Regions from separate parts of the Rahnella sp. ChDrAdgB13 genome, predicted to be linked through region 3. Evidence: predicted binding sites of a transcription regulator. Region 3 holds the regulator's gene; each other region holds the start of a gene.

Region 1 (7,786 bases), on a different contig from region 3:
GCTGGAAGTGCTGCTCGGTGCGTTCCGCTGGCCGCTGTTGCTGCCTGCAATAGCGACATCCTCTATTGCTGCGCTGGTGGCGTGGACAGGGCTGGGCAACGAATCGCAATATCACCTGATGCAGCTGAACACCACACCCGCCTTGCTGGTCTGGTCGGCGGTCATGGGGCCGGTATTTGGCGTTGCGGCTTACGGGTTTACGCGGATGACCAACCGGGCGAAAGCGCAGGCCCCGAGCGATGCGCGTCTGATTATTTATAACCTGCTCAATTTTGCGTTTATCGGCATTCTGGCGGGCTGGCTCCCGCAATTATTGGGCAACGGCAAAGGCCCGGCGCAGCTGAGTTTTGATAATCAGATTACCGTAGCGTTAGCGGCAACCGTGCTGGTGGGGAAACTGGTGATTACCTGGAGCACATTACGCGCCGGGGCGCAGGGCGGATTACTGACGCCGGGATTATCCAATGGCGCATTGCTGGCCTGTATTTTGGGCGCGCTGTGGAATATTTTCTGGCCGAGAACATCGCTGGGTGCATTTGCCATTATTGGGGCGGCGGCATTTCTGGCGTCCTCAATGAAAATGCCCGTCACCGCTATTGTGCTGATAATGGAGTTCACGCGGGTGGATCATGACTTCTTAATTCCGATCCTTTTTGCCGTCAGCGGGTCGGTCGCCTGCTTTACTTTATGCAGTAAAATCACGGATAAAAAATAACCAGGGCGAGGATCGTAAAAAAGATCCTCATGATCCTATTGACGACAGTCACAAATTTTTTTACATTTTGGTAACGCAAATGTTTCAGCTGTCATTATACTGAAATTATATCGCGGTAGTTTTCAGGATATACGGGATAAGTTTTCACGAGGTGTCCGGCAACTGCCGTTAATAACACTGCGGGGAGCGCGAATGGTAAAGTCCATGTTTGGGCTGTTGATTGAAAATAACATGCTTCACCCACTGACTCGTTGTTGTCGCGTAAAAGCAAACGAGGGTAAGGCCTCCGACTCTCCAATATTAACCAAAACACTTTCAGTATATTCCTACCGCTTTTTAGAGAAGTTATCATCCACGCACCATCAACCCTGTTCTTTAACTGACTCTTTCATCCCTTTTAAAACAACTGCGAAACGCATTGGCTTTTATTCTGGCAATTTCACTGTGCGGGTCAGCGGTTTGTCATTATCGAGGATTTTACTTTCATTGAGAGTTTTATTTTCGGTGGATATGACAATGCCTCCTTGTGAACAGAAAGCAGCCAAAAGATTATCTCATAATCGCTTTGGTCTATTTTCCTCTTCACGATATTCAATGGCTGTACTTGGTCTAAAAGGAGACCAAAACCTCATTTGTTAGTGAAACATAACCGTGCGGGCATTATGCCTTAGCGTTAAGTGAATCAAACTGTAAGGTGCCACTATGGGAAGACAGAAAGCAGTGATCAAAGCTCGTCGTGAAGCAAAACGTGTAATTCGTAATGATTCACGCAGTCACCGCCAGCGCGAGGAAGAATCTGTGACGTCATTGGTACAGATGGGCGGTTTGGAATCGATTGGCATGGCTCGCGACACTCGCGATACGTCCGTCATCGAAGCGCGTACTGAAGCTCAGGGTCATTACTTATCAGCCATAGAGAATAAGCAGTTAATTTTTGCTACCGGCGAAGCAGGCTGCGGCAAAACATTTATCAGCGCTGCGAAAGCGGCAGAGGCATTAATTCACAAAGAAATCGACAGGATTATTGTTACCCGTCCGGTTCTCCAGGCCGATGAAGATCTCGGTTTCCTGCCCGGTGATATATCAGAGAAATTTGCACCTTATTTCCGTCCGGTCTACGACATTCTGTTACGTCGTCTGGGGTCTTCCTTCCTGCAATATTGTTTGCGGCCGGAAATAGGGAAGGTTGAAATTGCGCCATTCGCTTATATGCGCGGGCGTACTTTCGAAAATGCGGTGGTTATTCTGGATGAAGCCCAGAATGTCACGGCCAGTCAGATGAAAATGTTCCTGACGCGTCTCGGTGAAAACGTGACGGTTATAGTTAACGGTGATATTACCCAGTGTGATTTACCACGTGGAGTTGTATCGGGGCTCAGCGATGCACTGTCCCGCTTCGAAGAAGACGAGATGGTCGGCATCATTAAGTTTGATAAACAGGACTGCGTCCGCTCTGAATTGTGCCAGAGAACGCTGAATGCTTATTCGTAATTAACCTTATTCCCACCACAATGCATCACATAATGAAAAAGGCCGCTCCTGTGAGCGGCCTTTCTTATAATGCTTCACCCCTTCGCAGGGATACGCCGATGTTAAAGCATAATAATCATCATATAGGCGCAGAATAATGCCAGATGCGCCGTGCCGTTCAGGACATTGGTACGGCCTGTCGAGAAGGAAATCTGGCACAAAATCAGCACCGACAGCATGACCACGATGTTCGCCGGGTCCAGCCCGAAAATTAAGTTCTGGCCGGTCAGGGTGGCGATAACGGTCACCGCCGGAACGGTCAGAGAGATGGTCGCCAGCACCGAACCGAAGAACAGATTCATAGCGCGCTGTACCTGATTTTTCAGCACCGCTTTTAACGCACCCAAACCTTCCGGGGAAAGAATCAGCAGCGCCACCAGGAAACCGGTGAACTGCGCAGGCGCGTTCAGTTCAGTCAGCAGGCTTTCCAGCGGATTGGCGTTGAATTTGGTGACGGCAATGACCAGCACCAGATGCACCAGCAGCCACAGTGTGTGCGTCAGATTGCTTTTTGAAGAAGGCTTTCCGTGGCCGTCTTCTTCGCCTTCATCTTCATGTTCATAGATAAACAGGCTCTGGTGCGTTTTGGTCTGAATCAGCAGGAATACGCCGTACATGGCGGCGGAAATCACCGCAACAAACAGCGCCTGCGGCGTGCTGAAATTACCGCCCGGTAAGGCTGCGGGCAGAACAAGTACGATCACCGCCAGCGGGAAAATCGCCATCAGATACTGTTTAATGCCGCCGAGATTGACGTATTGCGTCGCAAATTTACGGCCACCCAGCAGCAGGGCGACACCCACCAGCCCGGCGGTCACGATCATGATGATGGAAAATAATGTGTCACGCATCAGCGCGGGCGCGGCGTCACCGGTTGCCATCAGGGCCGAAATCAGACTGACTTCGAGGATGACCACTGAAAGGCTGAGGATGAGCGAGCCGTAGGGTTCACCTAAGCGGTGAGCCAGGACGTCGGCGTGACGTACAACGCTGAATGCGCTGGCGAGAATACCGACCAGCGCAATTAAATTGATGCCCACGACGGAGGCGAAGTTACTGCTGTTGCCCCAGAGGACGAGAACAATCAGGGCGGCAATAGGGAAAATCAGGGAGTATTCCTGATGGCGGGTTTTGATTTTTGGATGTTCCTGTGACGACACCATGATGATTATTCTCCTTATAAACACTCACGAAGTAACAACCGCCTGTCCCCGGTTGTCAGTAAAATGCATAGCAGCATAAAGATGTAACTCATTAAGTATAGTAGATAAATTAATCTGTTAACAGGAAAAAGTTGATGTTAGTCATTGAAATATCAGTTAGTCAGTATTTGTTGGTGGATAATTTGCATTAACTGTGCTTTTTTCTTTACTTAAATTTTATTGTTAATAAATTAAAGTTATAAATAACAGTTAGTTAGTTTTTGTTATGTGTTTAATGCTGATGATGCGTCAATTTATGTAAATGATTACTATACCCATAAGGTTAGTGCGCAAAAATCAGCTTTTTTTTTCCCGAAAGAACAGAAACGCAGACTAATCTGGCAGGATCCATTGAGGGTAGCAGCTAGACTTATTATTGTGCACAGACTGAGCACACAATGAATGTGATGAAGATGAACGTAATGAAAAAGGAGAATAATCATGCCTTATCAGAATCGCTCAGCGCTACCCGATTCCGTGCGAAATGTCCTTCCTGCTCACGCGCAGGACATCTATAAAGAGGCCTTCAACAGCGCCTGGGACGAATATGCAAAAGCCAAAGACAGGCAGGGTGATGATTCGCGTGAGGAAACTGCGCATAAAGTGGCCTGGGCTGCGGTAAAACATGGCTATGAAAAAGGGGATGACGACAAGTGGCACCCCAGGAAATCCTGATATCCCCCGGCAGGCACCCGGACGCCGGGCCTGCCGGACTCCTCCTCCCAAACACTATTTCTCACGCCCGTTTTTTCTGATCCCCTGCTTAAAAGTCAATATTCTTACAATGTTCACAAAATAATCACTTTATTTTCGTTTTGTGATCCCCCGCAACCTTGATTGCAACGACAGAAACGAATAAGGTTTCAACAAACACGGGAATACTAAACTTCCTAAAATTTAAACGGCGGCCTCAGTTAAATGCCGGGCTTGTCCGATAACAGATATCACTCGCACCCACGACAGCGGAGAACACAGCGTTAACAGCATGGCATGTTCAAAAGTAAGTGGTACAGAAGGGGGGAATGAATGTTAACTCGAGATTTCCTGCGTAACGCAGATTGTAAAACAGCATTCGGCAATATCGACGAATCGATGCTACTGACCCCTGAACAACGCGCCGCCTCATTAGGTTGTGCTCTGGCGCGTCGCCCCGACAACAGCCCGGTGTGGATTTTTGGCTACGGTTCACTGATGTGGAACCCGGTCTTTGATTCCGAAGAGGCGCGTCCTGCCACCCTGCATGGTTATCACCGTGCATTCTGTTTACGTCTGACTTCCGGGCGAGGAACCCATGCCCAGCCGGGCCGTATGCTGGCGCTGCGCGACGGCGGAAAAACCACGGGTCTGGCGTTCCGTCTGCCGGAAGACAAACTGCATGAAGAGCTTGAACTGCTGTGGAAACGCGAAATGGTGACCGGCTGCTACCGTCCGACGTGGTGTGAGCTTGAGCTCGACGACGGGCGCAAAGTCACTGCGCTGGTTTTTATCATAGATCCGTCGCATCCGCAGTATGAAGCTGACACTGACTATCAGGTTATCGCACCGCTGATTGCGCAGGCCAGCGGACCGCTGGGCACCAACGCGCAATATCTGTTTGCGCTGGAAAAAGAGCTGAATAATTACGGCATGCGGGATGACTGCATGAGCGAGCTGGTGAAACAGGTGAGAATGCTTCTGTCTGTTTCACCCGGTTTTGATGTTCCCGGCCTGAGCTGATTTTCCTGAAACACGTTTTTCCGCTGCGCGGGCTCCCTGCGCAGCGTTTCCTTTCTCCGCCGTCGTTTTTATCTTTCTGAATTCAAGCGATTAGCCTTAGTTTCCTGCCGTTATGATTTCCGTTTGATACTTAAAACCCCCATTAACATCCTGTTTACTATGATTTTTTAACGAAAAGTCAGTTGCAATTGCAAAACGCCTGAGCATAATCCGAATGGTTTTAATAATTATTCTCATTATCGATTGAACTTTTCAGGGAATCCTCAATGCGCGCTCAACGTGAAATTTTTCACACGCCTGTTTTCGCCCGTAAATTGCTGCCAGTGGTGATCTCTGCCGCACTGGCGGCGGTTACGCTGCCTGCACATGCGGCCACCACCACAACACCTGCGACTGACGCTGTTGATACGGCGTCGTCTAAAACCGGCGACACCATTACTGTCACTGCCGCACAGACCGATTTTAAAGCGGGCGGCGAGACACCGGTGCCGGCATATCTTGACGGCGACGTGGCCAACGGCGGGCGTCTCGGCGTTCTGGGTCAGCAGGACGCCATGAATGTGCCGTTCAACGTCATCAGTTTCACCAACAAACTGATTCAGGATCAGCAAAGCCGCACGCTTGGTGATGTGCTTAATAACGACGCCAGCGTTCAGACCGGTTACGGCTACGGAAACTATGCGGAAACCTTCAATATTCGCGGGTTTGCGTTAGACGGCGAAGACATTTCCTACGGCGGCCTGTACGGCGTATTGCCGCGTCAGCTGGTGCCGATGGAATTGGCAGAGCGCGTGGAGCTGCTCAAAGGCTCCAGCGCCTTTCTTAACGGCGTACCGCCGGGCGGCACGGGCGTGGGCGGTAACGTCAACATTGAACCCAAACGCGCCACGGATACGCCAGTCAACCGCGTGACTGTTGATTACACCTCATCTTCTCAGGTGGGCGGCGCGGTGGATGTCGGTCGTCGTTTTGGTGATAACAACCAGTGGGGCGTGCGCGTCAACGCCGTGAACCGTGAAGGCGAAACGGCTGTTAATGACGAACACCGCCGCCTGACCATGGGCTCCGTTGGCCTCGATTATCGCGGCGATCGTTTCCGCTCTTCCTTTGATTTTGGCGTGACCAAACAGACTGTTCACGGTGGTCGTCCGGTTGTCTATCTGGGCAATGCGACCAAAGTGCCGGATGCGCCTTCAGCGACCAAAAACTACGGGCAGGATTTTGCTTCCAGTAATCTGGAAAATGAATTCGGTATGCTGAAAGCCGAATACAACGTGGCAGACGACTGGACCGTTTACGGCGCGGTGGGTATGAACCATGACCGTGAATACGGTAACTACAGCTCTCCGACGCTGAAAGATGACAACGGCAACGCCACCATGGGCCGTCTCACCGTGCCTTACGTCTCTGACAGCGTTGCCACGCAGGCGGGTGTCCGCGGTAAATTCGACACCGGCTTTATCAGCCACAGCGTGAATCTGGGCATGTCGAGCGTGTACCGCAAATACAAAACCGCGTACACCATGTCGGCATCGTCGATCAATACCAATATTTATGATCCGGTTGACGCCAGCTCTCCGGCCACTTTGTATGCGGGCGGTAGCATGGGCGATCCGGCGCTGCGTAACCGTGTCCAGAACGTCGGCGTGTCGGTTTCCGATACCTTATCGATGCTCGACGACCGTCTGCAACTGATTGCTGGTCTGCGCCGCCAGAACGTCATCGTGAAGGATTACAGCTACACCGGAACCGAAACTGACTCCTTTGAGCAGATGAAAGTCACGCCAGCCTTCGGCCTCGTCGTGAAACCGTGGGAACACGTTTCCTTCTACGCGAATCACATCGAAGCCTTGCAGGCCGGTGAAGTGTCAGGCACCACGTACAACGGAAAAGTCGTCACCAACGGTGGTCAGGCTTCCGGCATTGAAACCTCCAAACAGGATGAGGTCGGCGTGAAAACTGACTTTGGCCGTATTGCGGGCACATTGTCTCTTTATCAGATTAAGAAACCGGTCGGTATGTATCGCGCCACCGGCGACACCTATGAATATGGCACATACGGTGAAGTCCGTAACCGTGGCGTAGAGCTGAACGTGTTTGGCGAACCGGTGCTGGGTGTGCGTCTGAACGGCAGCGTGACCTGGATGAACCCGGAAATGACCCAAACGCAGGACGGTGCTTACAACGGCAAAGATGCGGTGGGTATTCCGCGTTACCAGTGGGTGCTTGGTGGCGAATGGGATATTCCCGGCGGCAGCGGTGTGACGGCGCTCGGCAAAGTGATCCGCTCCGGTTCGCAATATGCCGATGAAGAAAACAGCCTGAAAGTGGACGGCTGGACGCGTCTGGATCTTGGTTTGCGTTACGTGATGCCGGTCGGCCAAAACACGCTGACATGGCGTGCCAGTCTGGAAAACGTCACCAACGAAAAATACTGGGCATCAGCGACGGGCGGTTATCTGACGCAAGGTGACCCGCGTGAATTTAAGCTCTCCGCGACCTACGACTTCTGATTTTAATGCACTCCCTTTCCTGTGCCGGGGAAGGGAGTTTTTTCACGTATTTTGTACAGTAACAATCCCCGGCAAACGCCCGTCCTGACTCATTAATAACCAATCAGATA
Region 2 (7,786 bases), on a different contig from region 3:
GTTTCATAATAGCGTGCAATGGCGCTATGGTCAGATTGCCCGTGACCATCCGCTTTCAGTGCCTGCATCATTTCCATGACCAGCGAGGTCAGAGGCAGTTGCGCGCCGACGCCGTGAGAAGTGTCCAGCGCGTTGGCTAAATCTTTGATATGCAAATCGATACGGAATCCCGGTTTGAAGTTGCGATCCATCACCATCGGCGCTTTTGCTTCCAGAACTGTACTTCCCGCCAGACCGCCGCGAATCGCCTGGAAAACTAAATCAGGATCCACGCCCGCTTTGGTCGCCAGCACCAGCGCTTCGGACATCGCCGCAATGTTCAGCGCCACAATGACCTGATTCGCCAGTTTGGTGACGTTTCCTGCGCCGATATCACCGGTATGCACCACGGAACCGGCCATGGATTTCATGATTTCATAGCATTTTTCGAAGACCGCTTTATCTCCGCCGACCATGACGGACATGGTGCCGTCGATGGCTTTCGGTTCGCCGCCGGAAACCGGCGCATCGAGCATCGCGATTTCTTTCGCGGCCAGCGCCTGGCTGATTTCACGGCTGGCCAGCGGTGCGATAGAACTCATGTCGATGAAAATCGTACCCGGACGCGCGCCTTCAATCAGGCCATTTTCGCCCAGCGCCACTTCTTTGACCTGCGGTGAATTCGGTAACATGGTGATGATGACGTCAGAGAGCGCAGCGACCGCTTTCGGTGTTTCCGCGGACGTTGCGCCCAGTTTCACCACTTCGCCGACCGCGTCCTGATTACGGTCCATCACGACAACCTCATAACCTGCTTTCAGCAGGTTTTTGCTCATAGGTTTGCCCATGATGCCTAAACCAATAAAGCCAATTTTCATTCGGGTATCCTCTTAATATTGATGTGATGAGACCGGTTCACTGGGTAAAGCGATCGCACAGCGCCTGAGTACCGGCGCGGAAAACGCCTAAATCACTACCGACGGCAACAAAGGTTGCGCCCCAGTCCAGATAGCGACGTGCGTCCGCTTCAACCGGTGCCAGAATGCCGCTGGCCTTGCCGTGTGCTTTTGCACGTTCAAAAATGTGACGGATTGCCGCCTGAACTTCCGGGTGTCCGGCATTACCGAGATGTCCCATGGCCGCTGCCAGATCGCTCGGGCCGACAAAGATGCCGTCGATGCCGTCAACGGCCGCAATCGCATCAAGGTTGTCGACGCCTTGCTGACTTTCGATCTGCACCATAACCGCGATGTTGTCGTTAATGCTGGTGAAATAATCCGGCACGGTGCCGAACATATTGCTGCGATGAGAAACCGAAACGCCGCGGATCCCCGCTGGCGGATAACGGGTAGACGCCACGGCGCGTTCGGCCTGTTCCTGTGTTTCAACAAACGGGATCAGGAAGTTATAGAAACCAATATCCAGCAGGCGTTTGATGACGACCGGATCATTAAATTGCGGGCGCACAACCGGCGCACTGCGGCTGCCTTTCAGCGCCATCAGCTGCGGAACAAACGTCGTGACATCATTCGGCGCGTGTTCGCCATCAAGCAGCAGCCAGTCAAAACCCGCCACACCGAGCACTTCTGTGGAGATCGGATTGCACAGCGCTGACCAGCAGCCAATCAGGGTTTTCCCTTGCAATAAGTCCTGGCGGAACCGGTTTGGAATCATTTGATTACTCATCTCTAACCTCGTTATGGAGCGGGAGCCGGAGTGCCCGGAAAACCCGCCATCGCAATTTACTGTTTTCGAGTTTCAGACGCTTAGGTTCAGCAGCATCGGGCCGGAGCTGAACTCTCATGTTTCACATCACACTATTTATGCAGAATTTTTCGCAGGAAAAAATTCAGTTTTGGAATACTGTTTTATTTTTCTATTTTCTATTATTTCCTGCGAAAAAAACTTATATAAAACCCGCGTTTCGTGCATTTATCCTTGCGTTAAATTAACCCACAGGGTGTTCCAAAATGCTTCCTGAGAGCCAATACAGTATAAAAAACAGGGCTCAAAATAACACTGTGCAATCGCACAAGAATGCACGATGTTATTGTGACTATTCTTTTGCATACACACATCAGCGTGGGAGGAGAATCACAGATTGTGAAAACCGGATATCCCTGCAAATCAAAGGGTGATATTCATCACATTTAATCTGTCACCTGCCCCACAGAATAACGCTCTGCGGGCAAAAAGCTGGTCAGTTGCACAATGAGCTTCCGGCATCAGTCCTTTATAATGAACTCCCTCTTCCGTACGGACAGCAAGAGTGTCAGCGTAACGTTCAGAGAATTACCTGAAGCCTTCTTTCAGGATATTTAATAAAGCGGAGACAGTTATGTCACGTAATAAAGATAAAGAACATGCTACCGAAGCGCTTTTTATAAAGGTTCATGAAAGCGATAACGTTGCTATTATTGTTAATGACAATGGTTTAAAAGCCGGCACCCGATTTTCTAACGGTCTGGAATTAATTGAGCATATCCCGCAAGGCCACAAAGTGGCTTTAACCCCTATTGCGAAAGGCGGCGATATAATTCGTTATGGTGAAGTCATTGGTTATGCCGTTCGGGATATCGCGCGAGGCGCCTGGATTGATGAATCCCTGGTAGAGCTGCCGGTTGCGCCGGAACTCAACAGCCTGCCGCTGGCGACACGTGTGCCGCAACCGTTGCCGCCGCTGGAAGGTTATACGTTCGAAGGTTATCGCAATGATGACGGCAGCGTAGGCACGAAGAACCTTCTGGGGATCACCACCAGCGTTCACTGCGTGGCGGGCGTTGTGGATTACGTGGTGAAAATCATCGAGCGTGATTTATTGCCAAAATTCCCCAATGTCGACGGCGTTGTTGCACTCAATCACCTTTACGGTTGCGGCGTGGCAATCAACGCGCCCGCGGCCATTGTGCCGATCCGTACTATCCACAATCTGGCGCTGAACCCGAATTTTGGCGGCGAAGTGATGGTCGTCGGGCTGGGTTGCGAGAAATTGCAGCCGGAACGTTTGCTGGAAGGTACGCCGGACGTGCAGGCGATTTCCCTCGATGACACCCACATCGTGCGTTTGCAGGATGAACAGCACGTCGGCTTTCAGTCGATGGTGGACGATATTCTCACCGTCGCGCAGTTCCATCTTCAGCGCCTGAACAGCCGCCAGCGCGAAACCTGCCCGGCGTCGGATCTGGTCGTCGGCACACAATGTGGCGGAAGTGACGCGTTCTCGGGCGTTACGGCGAACCCGGCAGTCGGCTTTGCATCTGACCTGCTGGTGCGCTGCGGCGCGACCGTGATGTTCTCCGAAGTTACCGAAGTCCGCGACGCCATCCATCTGCTGACACCGCGAGCGGCTGACGTGGATGTCGGGAAACGCCTGCTGGAAGAAATGGCCTGGTACGATAATTACCTGTCGATGGGCCAGACCGATCGCAGCGCCAACCCGTCGCCGGGCAACAAAAAAGGCGGTCTGGCGAACGTGGTCGAAAAAGCGCTCGGCTCGATTGCCAAATCCGGCACCAGTGCTATCTCGGAAGTTCTGTCACCCGGACAGCGTCCGACGAAAAAAGGTTTGATCTACGCCGCCACGCCTGCCAGCGATTTTGTCTGCGGGACGCAGCAACTGGCGTCAGGCATTACCGTGCAGGTGTTCACCACCGGCCGCGGTACGCCCTACGGCCTGCTGGCAGTTCCGGTCATTAAGATGGCGACGCGCACCACGCTGGCAAACCGCTGGCATGACCTGATGGACATCAACGCAGGCACGATCGCAACCGGTGATGCGACTATCGAAGACGTCGGCTGGGAGTTGTTCCGCTTTATTCTGGATATCGCCAGCGGCCGTAAGAAAACCTGGTCAGACACCTGGGGCATCCACAATGCGCTGGCGGTGTTTAACCCGGCGCCGGTGACCTGAGTTTTAGTGTTTCAGGAAAGCAAAAGGCCAGCAAATGCTGGCCTTTTCTGTTTTTGTGCGTCTGGGGCGTCAGGATTTATTTCACCGCAGCACCGGTCTGTTCTGCACCGACCAGACCGACTTTCAGATAACCGGCTTTACGCAAGTTATCCATCACGCTCATCAGCGTTTCGTAATCCACGGTCTTATCCGCACGGAAGAAAATCGTACTCTGCTTGTTACCCTGCGTGCGCTGGTCAAGCATCGCGGTCAGGTTGTCGCTGTTTACCGGGTTATCGCCGAGGAACAGCTGCTTGTCAGATTTCACCGTCAGGAAGATCGGCTTCTCAGGACGCGGCTGCGCTTTTGCCGTCGAGGCCGGTAAGTCTACCCGCACATCGACGGTAGCCAGCGGCGCTGCCACCATGAAGATAATCAGTAACACCAGCATGACGTCGATAAAAGGCGTGACGTTGATGTCATGCATTTCACCGCTTTCGTCGATATCGTCGTTTAACCGAATAGCCATAATCTGTTCTTATCCTACGCGTAACTGGCCTGTCTGACCGCGTGGCGCATCGCCTTCGCTGGCAGCCAGATCCAAATCACGACCCTGCAACAGAATAATCTGCGCCGCCACATCGCCTACCTGATGGCGGTAAGAGGTAATGGTACGGGCGAAAATGTTGTAGATAACCACGGCCGGGATCGCAGCAATCAGGCCGACAGCCGTTGCCAGCAAGGCTTCAGCGATACCCGGTGCGACGACCGCAAGGTTGGTGGTCTGCGTTTGCGCGATACCAATGAAGCTGTTCATGATGCCCCAGACTGTACCGAACAGGCCGACGAACGGAGAAATTGCCCCGATGGTCGCCAGTATGCCGTTGCCACGCCCCATGTAACGGCCAGCGGCGCTGACGCGGCGCTCAAGGCGGAAACCGGTACGTTCTTTAATACCGTTGTTGTCGGTGGAACCGGCAGACAACTCCAGTTCGTTCTGCGCATCGCGAATCATCTGCGCGCTGATGCTGCTGGCGGCAAAGCTTTCGGCCTGCTCAGCGGCTTCATCCAGCGTACGCACGGAAGACAACGCATCGAATTCGCGACGCATGCGCCGTTTACCGCTGAAGACTTCAGCGCCTTTGCTAAACAGCAGCGCCCAGGTGACGACGGAAGCCAGCAGCAGGCCAATCATCACAGTTTTCACCACCACGTCAGCGTGGTGATACATGCCTAATACAGACAAATCGGTAGGAATGACAGGCGTCGCTTCGGTCGGCGCAGGTTGCATTAACGGAGCAGGGGTCGCATCAGCTGAAGCCGGTGCCGGGGTGTCAGCCGTTGCAGGTTGAGCCGCCGCAGAAGTCACGGCTTGTGCCGCAGGCGTCGCAGGTGCGGCCATCGCGTTGCCGCTTAAGCCAGCAACCAACATTAACGACATCAGTAGTGAAGTCGCCTCTTTCATCTTATTGCGAGCCGTTTTCACGCGTCGCCTCCAGCCAGAATCAGTGTGTAGAAGGAATGAATAACGCCGAATGATATCAAAGAAAAAGCCCTAATTGATAGTCGTTCTCATTATTATTTACATTGTCGCGCCTCGCGGCCCGCGTGTCATTGACAGATGACAAGGTTTCTCGGGTTTGCATAAAGGATGAACAATTCCACCTTCATCACATTTCCTGCAAAAATCACATGGTAAATCAATCATCTGACTTTCATTGCTAAAGGCAAAACAACGTTTTAAATATTAAGTAACACCTTTTTACATTTGTTATGAGTTTGTGATAACGCTCAAATACCGCACAACACAAAATAGGATAAGGTGCTTGCACAGGCGAAGACCGCACACCGGCACGTCTTGTATCCATATAATTTAAAAGCTTATTTAGACCTTTTTCATAATGAACAGGCCGGTTCTTCCGTTCGCCCTGATCGACGCTTGCTCTCATTTTCTTTCCCTTACCGAGTACCCTGGAGACAAACTGATGAAAATGCAGAAAGCACTTCTCAGCCTTTGCCTGAGTTCCGCCACCCTGTTATTTCCCCCTGCTCTTGCCGCGCAAACGCTGAAAGCCGCCGATGTGCATCCGCAGGGCTATCCCAATGTGGTCGCCGTTCAGCACATGGGCGAAAAGCTGCAACAACAAACCGACGGACGCCTGGAAATCAAAACGTTCCCCGGCGGTGTGCTCGGCGATGAAAAACAGGAAATCGAGCAGGCACAACTGGGCGCTCTGGATATTATCCGCGTATCCATGACGCCGGTTGCCTCGATTCTCCCTGAAATCAACGTATTCACCCTCCCGTATATTTTCCGCGATGAAGACCACATGCATAAGGTGCTGGACGGCCAGATTGGGAAATCAATCGGCGACAAGATCACCAGCAATCCCAACTCGCGTCTGGTATTTCTCGGCTGGATGGACGGCGGAACACGTAACCTGATCACTAAAGAACCGGTGGTGAAACCGGAAGATTTGCACGGCATGAAAATCCGCGTTCAGGGCAGCCCGATTGCGCTGGCGACGCTGAAAGCCATGGGCGCAAACCCGGTGGCGATGGGCGTCAGTGAGGTGTTCAGCGGGATGCAAACCGGGGTTATCGATGGCACGGAAAATAACCCGCCAACATTTGTCGCGCACAACTATCTGCCGGTGGTGAAAAACTACACCTACAGCCGCCACTTCATCATTCCGGAGCTGTTCCTGTATTCAAAAGTGAAGTGGGACAAGCTGAAACCCGAAGACCAGCAGTTGATCCTCAAACTGGCCAAAGAGGCGCAGGACGAGCAGCGCGAGCTGTGGAAAGCCTATAACGAGAAAGCGCTGGCGACGATGAAAGCGGGCGGCGTGAAATTCCAGGATATCGATCCGGCGACCTACGTGAAAGCCACGCAATCCGTGCGCGATGAATTCGGTAAAGACCATCAGGAACTGATGCAGCAAATCGCTGACGTTCAGTAATTCGTTGAACCGGGCAGCGTCCGCTGCCTCTTTCCCGACACTTCAGCGGAGGAACTTATGGTTTCCGGTTATCACACCCTGATGGACATTTTTTATCGTGGCGCAATGTGGCTGGCCGGGCTGGCTTTATTGCTGATGGTGGCGGTCATTCCCATCGGTATTTTCGCCCGCTACGTCCTGAACAGCGCCCTCTCCTGGCCTGAACCCATCGCGATTATGTGCATGGTGACATTCACCTTTATCGGTGCCGCCGTCAGCTACCGCGCGGGTTCGCACATTGTCGTCGCCATGGTCACCGACCGTCTGCCGCCTGCGATGAAAAAATTCTCTGCCTTGCTGGCTGACCTGATGATGCTGGCGATCAGCGTGTTTATTTTCTGGTACAGCCTGCAATTGTGCAGTGAACTCTGGCAGCAGCCGGTCGCGGAGTTCCCGCTGCTGACTGCCGGACAAACCTATCTGCCGTTGCCGGTAGGTTCTGCGCTGACGCTGTTATTCATCATTGAGCAGATCATTGCCGGACCGCAGCACCAGCGGCCTGTCGTGATGCTGGGCAATTCTGACGCCTGACCGGAGTCTGATATGGATGCATTAATCTTGTTGTTAACGCTGGCGGCGATGCTGGCGATTGGCGTACCGGTAGCGTACGCCGTCGGACTTAGCGCGCTGGCCGGCGCGTGGTGGATTGATCTGCCGTTTGAAGCGCTGATGATTCAGCTGACTAACGGCGTGAACAAGTTTTCGCTGCTGGCGATCCCGTTCTTTATTCTGGCGGGTGCGATTATGGCCGAAGGCGGCATTGCCCGCAGGCTGGTGAGTTTTGCATATATTTTTGTCGGATTTATCCGCGGCGGTCTGTCGCTGGTGAACATCGTGGCATCGACATTTTTCGGGGCGATTTCCGGCTCTTCGGTGGCGGATACTGCATCAATTGGTTCGGTGATGATCCCGGAGA
Region 3 (7,786 bases):
CGGAGCCGTTTTGAAACTCGCCAGCGCCTGTGACAGACCATCGAGTGACTGTTTTGCCGTATCAAAAATTTCCTGCCCTTTTGACGGATCCGCCTGGAGCTGCCCCACGGCACGACTTAAGCGTGTCACGGTACGAAAGTACTGATCATTTCCTTTATTGATCAGTGCCATATTGTTGACCAGTTCGGTACTGTTTTGGGTGTTCTGAGTCAGCGTATTCAGGGAGGTGACGGTGTAAATAGACACACTCGCCCACATGACGCAAAAAATGCCCAGAATCGTTAATAATGCGGCCCTGATGGTAATATTTTTTAAAAACTGCACGATATGCCTCTCTCGAAACAGGACTGTTTCTGGTCTGAGGATTGACGGGGATGCGGAGAATCAAGACAGGTAGCCAGCAGGCGTTTGCCCCCGGACATGTTTTGAACACCTCTCCGGGCATCGATTTCTTTATTATGTTGAGATTCCTCTCGCATCATCTATCGGCGTTCAACGGGCAAACTTAAGGAGTGGCGGGAATTATTTCTTAATTTTGCTTTTGCCCTCAATAAGTTTGAGGTTATTAAAAGCACACGAAGGCGATAACACTTAAAAAGATTGCCCGATAAACTTATTCACCAGTTAAGAAGGCGAGCTGAAACATATTCTCCGCCGCGCGAGTTTGCTATCATCTGCGTTATTATTGCCTGCAATGCAGAGCACTTCATTAAGAACAAGAGGTTAGGTAATCTTATGGCCGTAGTAGGTATCTTCTTTGGATCCGATACAGGTAACACCGAAAACATCGCGAAAATGATCCAGAAGCAATTGGGTAAAGATGTTGCAGAGGTGCATGACATTGCGAAGAGCAGCAAAGAGGATCTGGAAAAATTCGATATTTTGCTGATCGGTATTCCAACCTGGTATTACGGTGAAGCGCAGTGTGACTGGGACGACTTTTTCCCGACGCTGGAAGAGATAGATTTCGAAGGTAAGCTGGTTGCGCTGTTTGGCTGCGGCGACCAGGAAGACTATGCCGAATACTTCTGTGATGCGCTCGGTACCGTGCGTGACATCATCGAGCCTCGCGGCGCGGTGATCGTAGGTCACTGGCCAACTGAAGGCTATCACTTCGAAGCTTCAAAAGGTCTGGCTGATGATAAGCACTTCATCGGGCTGGCAATTGACGAAGATCGTCAGCCGGAACTGACCAACGAACGTGTTGATGCATGGGTCAAACAGATCACAGAAGAACTGAGCCTTTCAGAAATTATTGGCTAAAAACCCTGTTGGCCCTGAGGATTTATTCTACAATTGAAGGGCCAAACTATTACTGAAATTAACAATTTAACCGCTACAAAATTGTAACTTTCGGTGGTATCAAGGTACACTGAGTTCATCTGTTTTTTCTATCGATCAAGTCGTTGCATTATTGAATGTGACAGGCATTTTGTGATCTTTATTAACAGGCTACGTTTTTGAGAATCGGCACACTTCCCTTAAACGAAGAATCCTTAAACGACAAATTTTTGTGCCGCCGATGCCACAGGCTGCATGCCTCAACTTGATTAGCACATAGTAACAGGACTGAATCCGCATGACTGACAACAACACCGCACTGAAGAAAGCCGGCTTAAAAGTCACGCTTCCGCGCCTCAAAATCCTGGAAGTGCTGCAAGCGCCGGAAGGTCATCACGTTAGTGCGGAAGATCTTTATAAGCAACTGATTGATATGGGCGAAGAAATTGGTCTGGCCACGGTTTACCGTGTTCTTAACCAGTTTGATGATGCCGGTATCGTCACCCGTCATAACTTCGAAGGCGGCAAGTCTGTTTTCGAACTGACTCAGCAACATCATCATGATCACCTGATCTGCCTTGATTGCGGCCGCGTTATTGAATTCCGCGACGAATACATTGAAGGCCGTCAGCGTGAGATTGCGAAGAAACACGGTATTAAACTGACCAACCACAGTCTGTATCTGTACGGACACTGTGAAGCGGGCGATTGCCGCGAAGATGAATCTTTGCACAATGACAAACCTGCGCAGTAATCTGCACGGTCAGTCCGAATAAATTAACCGCTGAAAGGCGGTTTTTTTATGTCTGTGTTCCAGGATGAGAGTTAAAACGCAAAACCCCGGCAAGCCGGGGTTTTGCGTTCTATGATGATGCTTGTTTCAGATCCCTGCTTTTAGTTAACCGGATTAGGTGCGTTATTGGCTTTGATTTCCTGCCAGATCTTGCCGCAATCCGCCGCATACGCCTGTCCGTCACCGGTCTTACGCGCCGTCAGACAGCGCTGATAATCCACCACGCGAACCGTTTCCTGTTCCGCAAATTTCTGGTGGGCTTTTTCCTGTTTGAGCTTGTTCAGCAATACCTGACAGGAGGCCAGTTTGTCCGGATTGCCTTCTGCCGAATTAATACACGCGCTGTATGCCTCACGCGTTTGAGAAATCTGAGCCTGATCCGCGGTTGGCGCACAACCTGCCAGCACAACGGAGGAAACCACAATCATCAGTAATTTTTTCATCGACATAGCGGCCTCAGAAAATAGTGAATGGAGCGATAACGATGAATTTCACGTCTTTTTCATCCTGGAAAATGTTGCCGTACCCGCCGCCCCAGCTCGGGATATCCGAGTGGTTGTCGTACTGGGTGTAATGCAGTTTGAACAGCGTACCTTTCGCGCGCCCTTCCTGAATGGTGTACAGCGCATCAAGGCTCCAGGCACTTTCTTTCAGGCGCTGGCTCTGATCATAGATGGGATTGGTACTCGGTTTGGCATCCCACGCGTAAACATAAGAACCGCCCACTGCGAAGCCCGGCAGATCCCATTTCGCCAGATCGTAAAGTACACCTGCGTACACCGCTTTTTCGCCGTTAGCGTTGAAGTCAGAACGGTTGTCCCACCACACATCAAGACGTCCGTTAGAAGAAGAATACGTCGGGGTCATGCGTTGTAAAAAATAACCCTGATTCCCCTCAGCTTTGACCATCGTCCCTTCCAGACGCCAGTTGAACTGGCCGGTGGTGTAACCGAAAGTCAGTGCCTGCAACCAGGCCAGACCGTCATACAGGCTGTTCGGATCGTTCTGGTTGCTGATACGATCTTCCGCACCGTAGAACTGGTAGCTGGTGGTGAGCGGATTGCCCATCAGATCAATTTTGTACGACGCTTTGGCGAAGTACTGGTCGACGTAACTTTCTGCCTGACCGAATGCCGCTTCCAGTACGAGATCATTTTTGAAGTCGTATTTCGCACCCAGCGAGTGGATATAGGAAACACCGGTTTTCTTGTCGTTCTGGCGGAAATCATCCATCTCCAGATGCCACGGCGATTTGTATTCATCCGCCCACATGTAGGAGAAACTCAGTTCGCCCGGATCGCCAAAATCATGTTTATACCCGGCTTCAGCACCGCGATAGGTACCCGGCATAAAGCTCCAGTGCGGGGCGATCAGCGTTTGTCCGGTGGGCTGAATGTAACCAGCATGGCCCCAGAATCCGCCGTATTTGAATTTACCGGCCGCTTTGTAGAGGCTGACGCCGCCTTTATCGCCGGAATAGTCTTCGTCATACGCATGGTTTTTGGAGGAGAACGCGATTTCGTTCGGGTGGCCGCTGTCGCTGGCTTCGGCTAATTCGATCGCGGTAAATGCGGCGACGTCGATACCGAACATGTCCCAGGCATAGCCGGAAGAGAAATCAAGGTTCAGGTTGGCGGTCGCGTGCGAAAGGTTGGTGGCGTATTTATCGTAATCGGGGTTATTCACCGTGACTTTTGTGCCGTCAGGGCGGGTTTCTTCTTTGGTTTTGTTCAAATCTTTGCGGTCGCGTTCGCGCTGCCAGTAATACACACCGCCGGTCAGCGTCGAATCATCAATAAAGCCAGCCGCTCTGGCCTCTTCAGGGAACATCATTCCGCCGCCCAACAAAGTGCCAGCCAGCGTGTACATCACAGGTTTCAGGTAAGCCGATCCCCTGCCCCTGTTAAGGTGCTTGTGCATAGAAATTCCTCATTTTGACTAAAAAAAACGTGCAAAACCCAAACGGGTATTAAAAGCGGTCGCCAGAGGCGTAACCGTATAAAGCAGGATTAAGAGTATTTTTCGCGACGCGAATTATCAATGGGTAATTAAACCCTGATGGCTGAAGTATGACAAAGTGCACATAAAGATGAAAAAGTGTAACAAACGAGGAATGCGAAGGTTTAAATCAGTGGACTCTGACAATCGATAACTAAAACAGATAATTAAGTAAAAATCGTATTGACTTAAACGTTTCAGCACTCTGATATTCGGAAAGGAAAGTCCTAAAAAGCAAACATGAAAAATGCATTAATTCGCGCTGAAAAAGAAAATTCCGTGAATTTCTGACGTAAAAAAACGCAGCCGGAGCTGCGTTTAACAATCGTTCATCGGTGACTTACGCGACGGGTTTTGATTCCCAGGTATCACGCAGGCCAACGGTACGGTTGAAGACCAGATTTTCAGCGCTGGAATAGTGGCTGTCAGCACAGAAGTAACCTTCACGTTCAAACTGCAGGCTGATTTCAGCCTGTGCAGCCACCAGAGAAGGCTCAACGAAACCGTGCGCGATCACCAGGGATTCCGGGTTGATCGTGGTCAGGAAATCTTCTGCCTGGCCAGGATTCGCGACGCTGAACAGACGGTCATACAGACGGAATTCCGCCGGTTTGCCTTCAGACGCAGAAACCCAGTGGATCACGCCTTTCACCTTGCGGCCATCGGCCGGATCTTTGCTCAGCGTTTCGATATCGTAAGAACAGAAGATCGTCGTCACATTGCCTTCGGCATCTTTTTCAATGCGTTCCGCTTTGATGACATACGCATTGCGCAGACGAACTTCTTTGCCCAGCACCAGACGTTTGTATTGCTTGTTCGCTTCTTCGCGGAAATCAGCCTGATCGATATAAATCTCACGGGTGAACGGCACTTCGCGCGTCCCCATCTCCGGTTTGCTCGGATGATTAGGCATTTTCACCATTTGCACATCTTCACCGGTAAAGTTCTCAATGATCACTTTAACCGGATTGATCACAGCCATGGCGCGCGGCGCATTTTCGTTCAGATCGTCACGGATACAAGATTCCAGCGCCATCATTTCGACATTGTTATCTTGCTTGGTCACGCCGATACGACGACAGAATTCACGGATAGACGCAGCAGTGTAACCACGGCGACGCAGACCGGAAACGGTCGGCATACGCGGGTCATCCCAGCCTTCGACGATCTTATCCGTCACCAGCAGGTTCAGCTTACGCTTGGACATGATGGAATATTCGAGATTCAGACGGGAGAACTCGTACTGACGCGGGTGGCAAGGGATGGTGATGTTATCGAGAACCCAGTCATACAGACGACGGTTGTCCTGGAATTCCAGCGTACACAACGAATGGGTGATCCCTTCCAGCGCATCGGAAATGCAGTGGGTGAAATCATACATCGGGTAGATGCACCATTTTTTGCCAGTCTGATGGTGTTCCGCAAACTTAATACGGTAGATAACCGGATCGCGCATCACGAAGAATGGCGAAGCCATATCGATTTTTGCACGCAGACACGCCGCGCCTTCAGCGAATTCACCGTTGCGCATTTTTTCGAACAGCGCGATGTTTTCTTCTACGCTGCGATCGCGGTACGGGCTGTTTTTGCCCGGAGACGTCAGTGAGCCACGGTATTCGCGGATTTCATCCGGAGACAATTCGTCAACGTAAGCCAGACCTTTGTTGATCAGCTCCAGCGCGTAGCCGTGCAGTTGATCGAAGTAGTCGGAAGAATAGTGAATATCACCGCTCCAGTCGAAACCTAACCACTGGACGTCGTGTTTGATCGACTCAACGAATTCGATGTCTTCTTTTGCCGGGTTGGTATCGTCAAAACGCAGGTTGCACTGCCCCTGATAGTCTTGCGCAATACCGAAGTTCAGGCAGATAGACTTCGCATGGCCGATATGCAGATAACCATTAGGCTCGGGCGGGAAACGGGTATGAACAGTATTGTGTTTCCCGGTCGCCAGATCTTCATCAATAATCTGACGGATAAAATTTGTTGGGCGGGCTTCAGCCTCACTCATTGTGCAATTCCTCTACGCAACATTGACTCTACAGATAACCTGTTATGTTCCAACAAGCCACGTCGGGAAACAACCGTTACTTGCATAAAATCGTGGTTATCTGCATACCGCGTGTCCGTAAACAATAAAAAGCGGGAAGAGATTGCTCTCTTCCCGCTAAGACTTAACTCAACTGAATCAGCGTCAGGAAATTATTTACCCTGAATCTCAAACAGTTTGGTCTGACCGGCTACGACTGAACCGCTGGCCAGTGAAATCACACCGGTGTAATCATCGATGTTGCTGACCACAACCGGGCTAATCATTGAGCGCGCGTTAGCGTTCAGGTAAGCCAGATCCAGTTCCAGTACAGGCTGACCGGCAGTGACCGTTGCGCCTTCTTCAACCAGGCGGGTAAAGCCCTGGCCGTTGAGTGCAACGGTGTCGATGCCCATGTGCACCACGATTTCAGCGCCGGAAGTGGTTTCCAGGCAGAACGCATGGTTGGTGTTGAAGATTTTCACCACGGTACCCGCAGCCGGAGCGACGACTGTTTTATCCGTCGGACGAATCGCGACACCATCGCCTACCGCTTTGCTGGCGAAGGCTTCGTCTGGCACCTGATCCAGCGCCACGATGTCACCGGTAACCGGAGCCACCAGCGTTTCAACGACCGCTTTAACGCTGTTTGGTACAGCCTGCGGAGACGCTTTCACAACCACGGGGGCTGCTGCGCTGCCTGCCGCAACCGGACCACGCGCCATCACTTTCTTCATTGCATCAGCCAGAGATTCCGCTTTTGCACCGACGATAACCTGAATGCTTTGTTTGTTCAGACGAACAATACCGGACGCCCCCAGACGTTTGCAGGCTGCATCATCAACAGTACCAGCATCTTTCACGTTCAGACGCAGGCGGGTAATACAGGCATCAATACCTTTGAAGTTATCAGAACCGCCCAGTGCGCTGATGTAGCTCACGGCCAGCTGGTTCAGACCTTCTTCAGTATTGCTGTTCGCTTCCGGTTCACCGATATGGTCGGCGTCGTCTTCACGGCCCGGCGTTTTCAGGTTGAACATGCGGATAATTACGCTGAACAGTACGAAGTAGATGACGAAGAACACAACGCCCATCACCAGCAACATCCAGACGTTTTTACTTGCCGCCGGCAGGTTGTACATCAACGCGTAGTCAATCGCCCCCGCAGAGAAGGAGAAGCCAGCATGAATACCCAGCGCAGTTGCAACGTACAGGCTGATCCCGGTCAGGATGGCGTGGACTAAATACAGCAGCGGAGCAAGGAACATGAACAGGAATTCTAACGGCTCGGTCACACCGGTCAGGAATGCAGTCACCGCAACGGAGACCAGCATACCGCCCACCAGTGGACGACGTTCTTTCGGTGCGGCGAAGTACATTGCGCATGCTGCGCCTGGCAGACCAAACATCATAATTGGGAAGAAGCCGGACATGAACATCCCTGCGGTGCCGTCACCCGCGTAGAAGCGGTTGATGTCGCCGTGGAATACTGTGCCTGCTGCGTTAGTGAAGTCACCAATCTGGAACCATGCGATGGTGTTCAGAACCTGATGCAGACCGGTTGGGATCAGCAGACGGTTTACGAAACCGAAGATACCCGCACCGAATGCGCCTGCGCCTACGATCCACTCACCACCGGCGCGGATTGCATCCTGCACCGGAGGCCAGACGTAACCGAAGATCGC

What was found. The regulator Fur, encoded in region 3, represses iron uptake genes when iron is present. The targets are predictions, from matches to a motif close to ATAATAATGAGAACNACTATCAA.
Region 1: J8X26_RS22315 (TonB-dependent siderophore receptor) is a predicted target of Fur. The motif match lies at 5,384-5,406, and genes of this name have one in related genera.
Region 2: exbB (tol-pal system-associated acyl-CoA thioesterase) is a predicted target of Fur. The motif match lies at 5,428-5,450, and genes of this name have one in related genera.

Annotation. Positions count from the first base shown of each region.
Region 1 covers NZ_JAEMGT010000104.1:11,956-19,741, forward strand. Annotated here, with positions in the region: gene J8X26_RS22285 (chloride channel protein) at 1-715, shown strand, start outside; gene J8X26_RS22290 (hypothetical protein) at 908-1,354, shown strand; gene phoH (phosphate starvation-inducible protein PhoH) at 1,418-2,206, shown strand; gene chaA (sodium-potassium/proton antiporter ChaA) at 2,308-3,408, opposite strand; gene chaB (putative cation transport regulator ChaB) at 3,889-4,122, shown strand; gene J8X26_RS22310 (gamma-glutamylcyclotransferase) at 4,474-5,163, shown strand; gene J8X26_RS22315 (TonB-dependent siderophore receptor) at 5,430-7,676, shown strand.
Region 2 covers NZ_JAEMGT010000109.1:43,667-51,452, forward strand. Annotated here, with positions in the region: gene garR (2-hydroxy-3-oxopropionate reductase) at 1-857, opposite strand, end outside; gene garL (2-dehydro-3-deoxyglucarate aldolase) at 895-1,665, opposite strand; gene garD (galactarate dehydratase) at 2,318-3,889, shown strand; gene exbD (TonB system transport protein ExbD) at 3,966-4,397, opposite strand; gene exbB (tol-pal system-associated acyl-CoA thioesterase) at 4,407-5,333, opposite strand; gene J8X26_RS23085 (TRAP transporter substrate-binding protein) at 5,854-6,831, shown strand; gene J8X26_RS23090 (TRAP transporter small permease) at 6,889-7,401, shown strand; gene J8X26_RS23095 (TRAP transporter large permease) at 7,414-7,786, shown strand, end outside.
Region 3 covers NZ_JAEMGT010000081.1:7,184-14,969, reverse strand. Annotated here, with positions in the region: gene J8X26_RS19510 (methyl-accepting chemotaxis protein) at 1-324, opposite strand, end outside; gene fldA (flavodoxin FldA) at 736-1,263, shown strand; gene fur (ferric iron uptake transcriptional regulator) at 1,580-2,035, shown strand; gene chiQ (ChiQ/YbfN family lipoprotein) at 2,176-2,517, opposite strand; gene J8X26_RS19490 (OprD family outer membrane porin) at 2,531-3,943, opposite strand; gene glnS (glutamine--tRNA ligase) at 4,413-6,083, opposite strand; gene nagE (PTS N-acetyl glucosamine transporter subunit IIABC) at 6,275-7,786, opposite strand, start outside.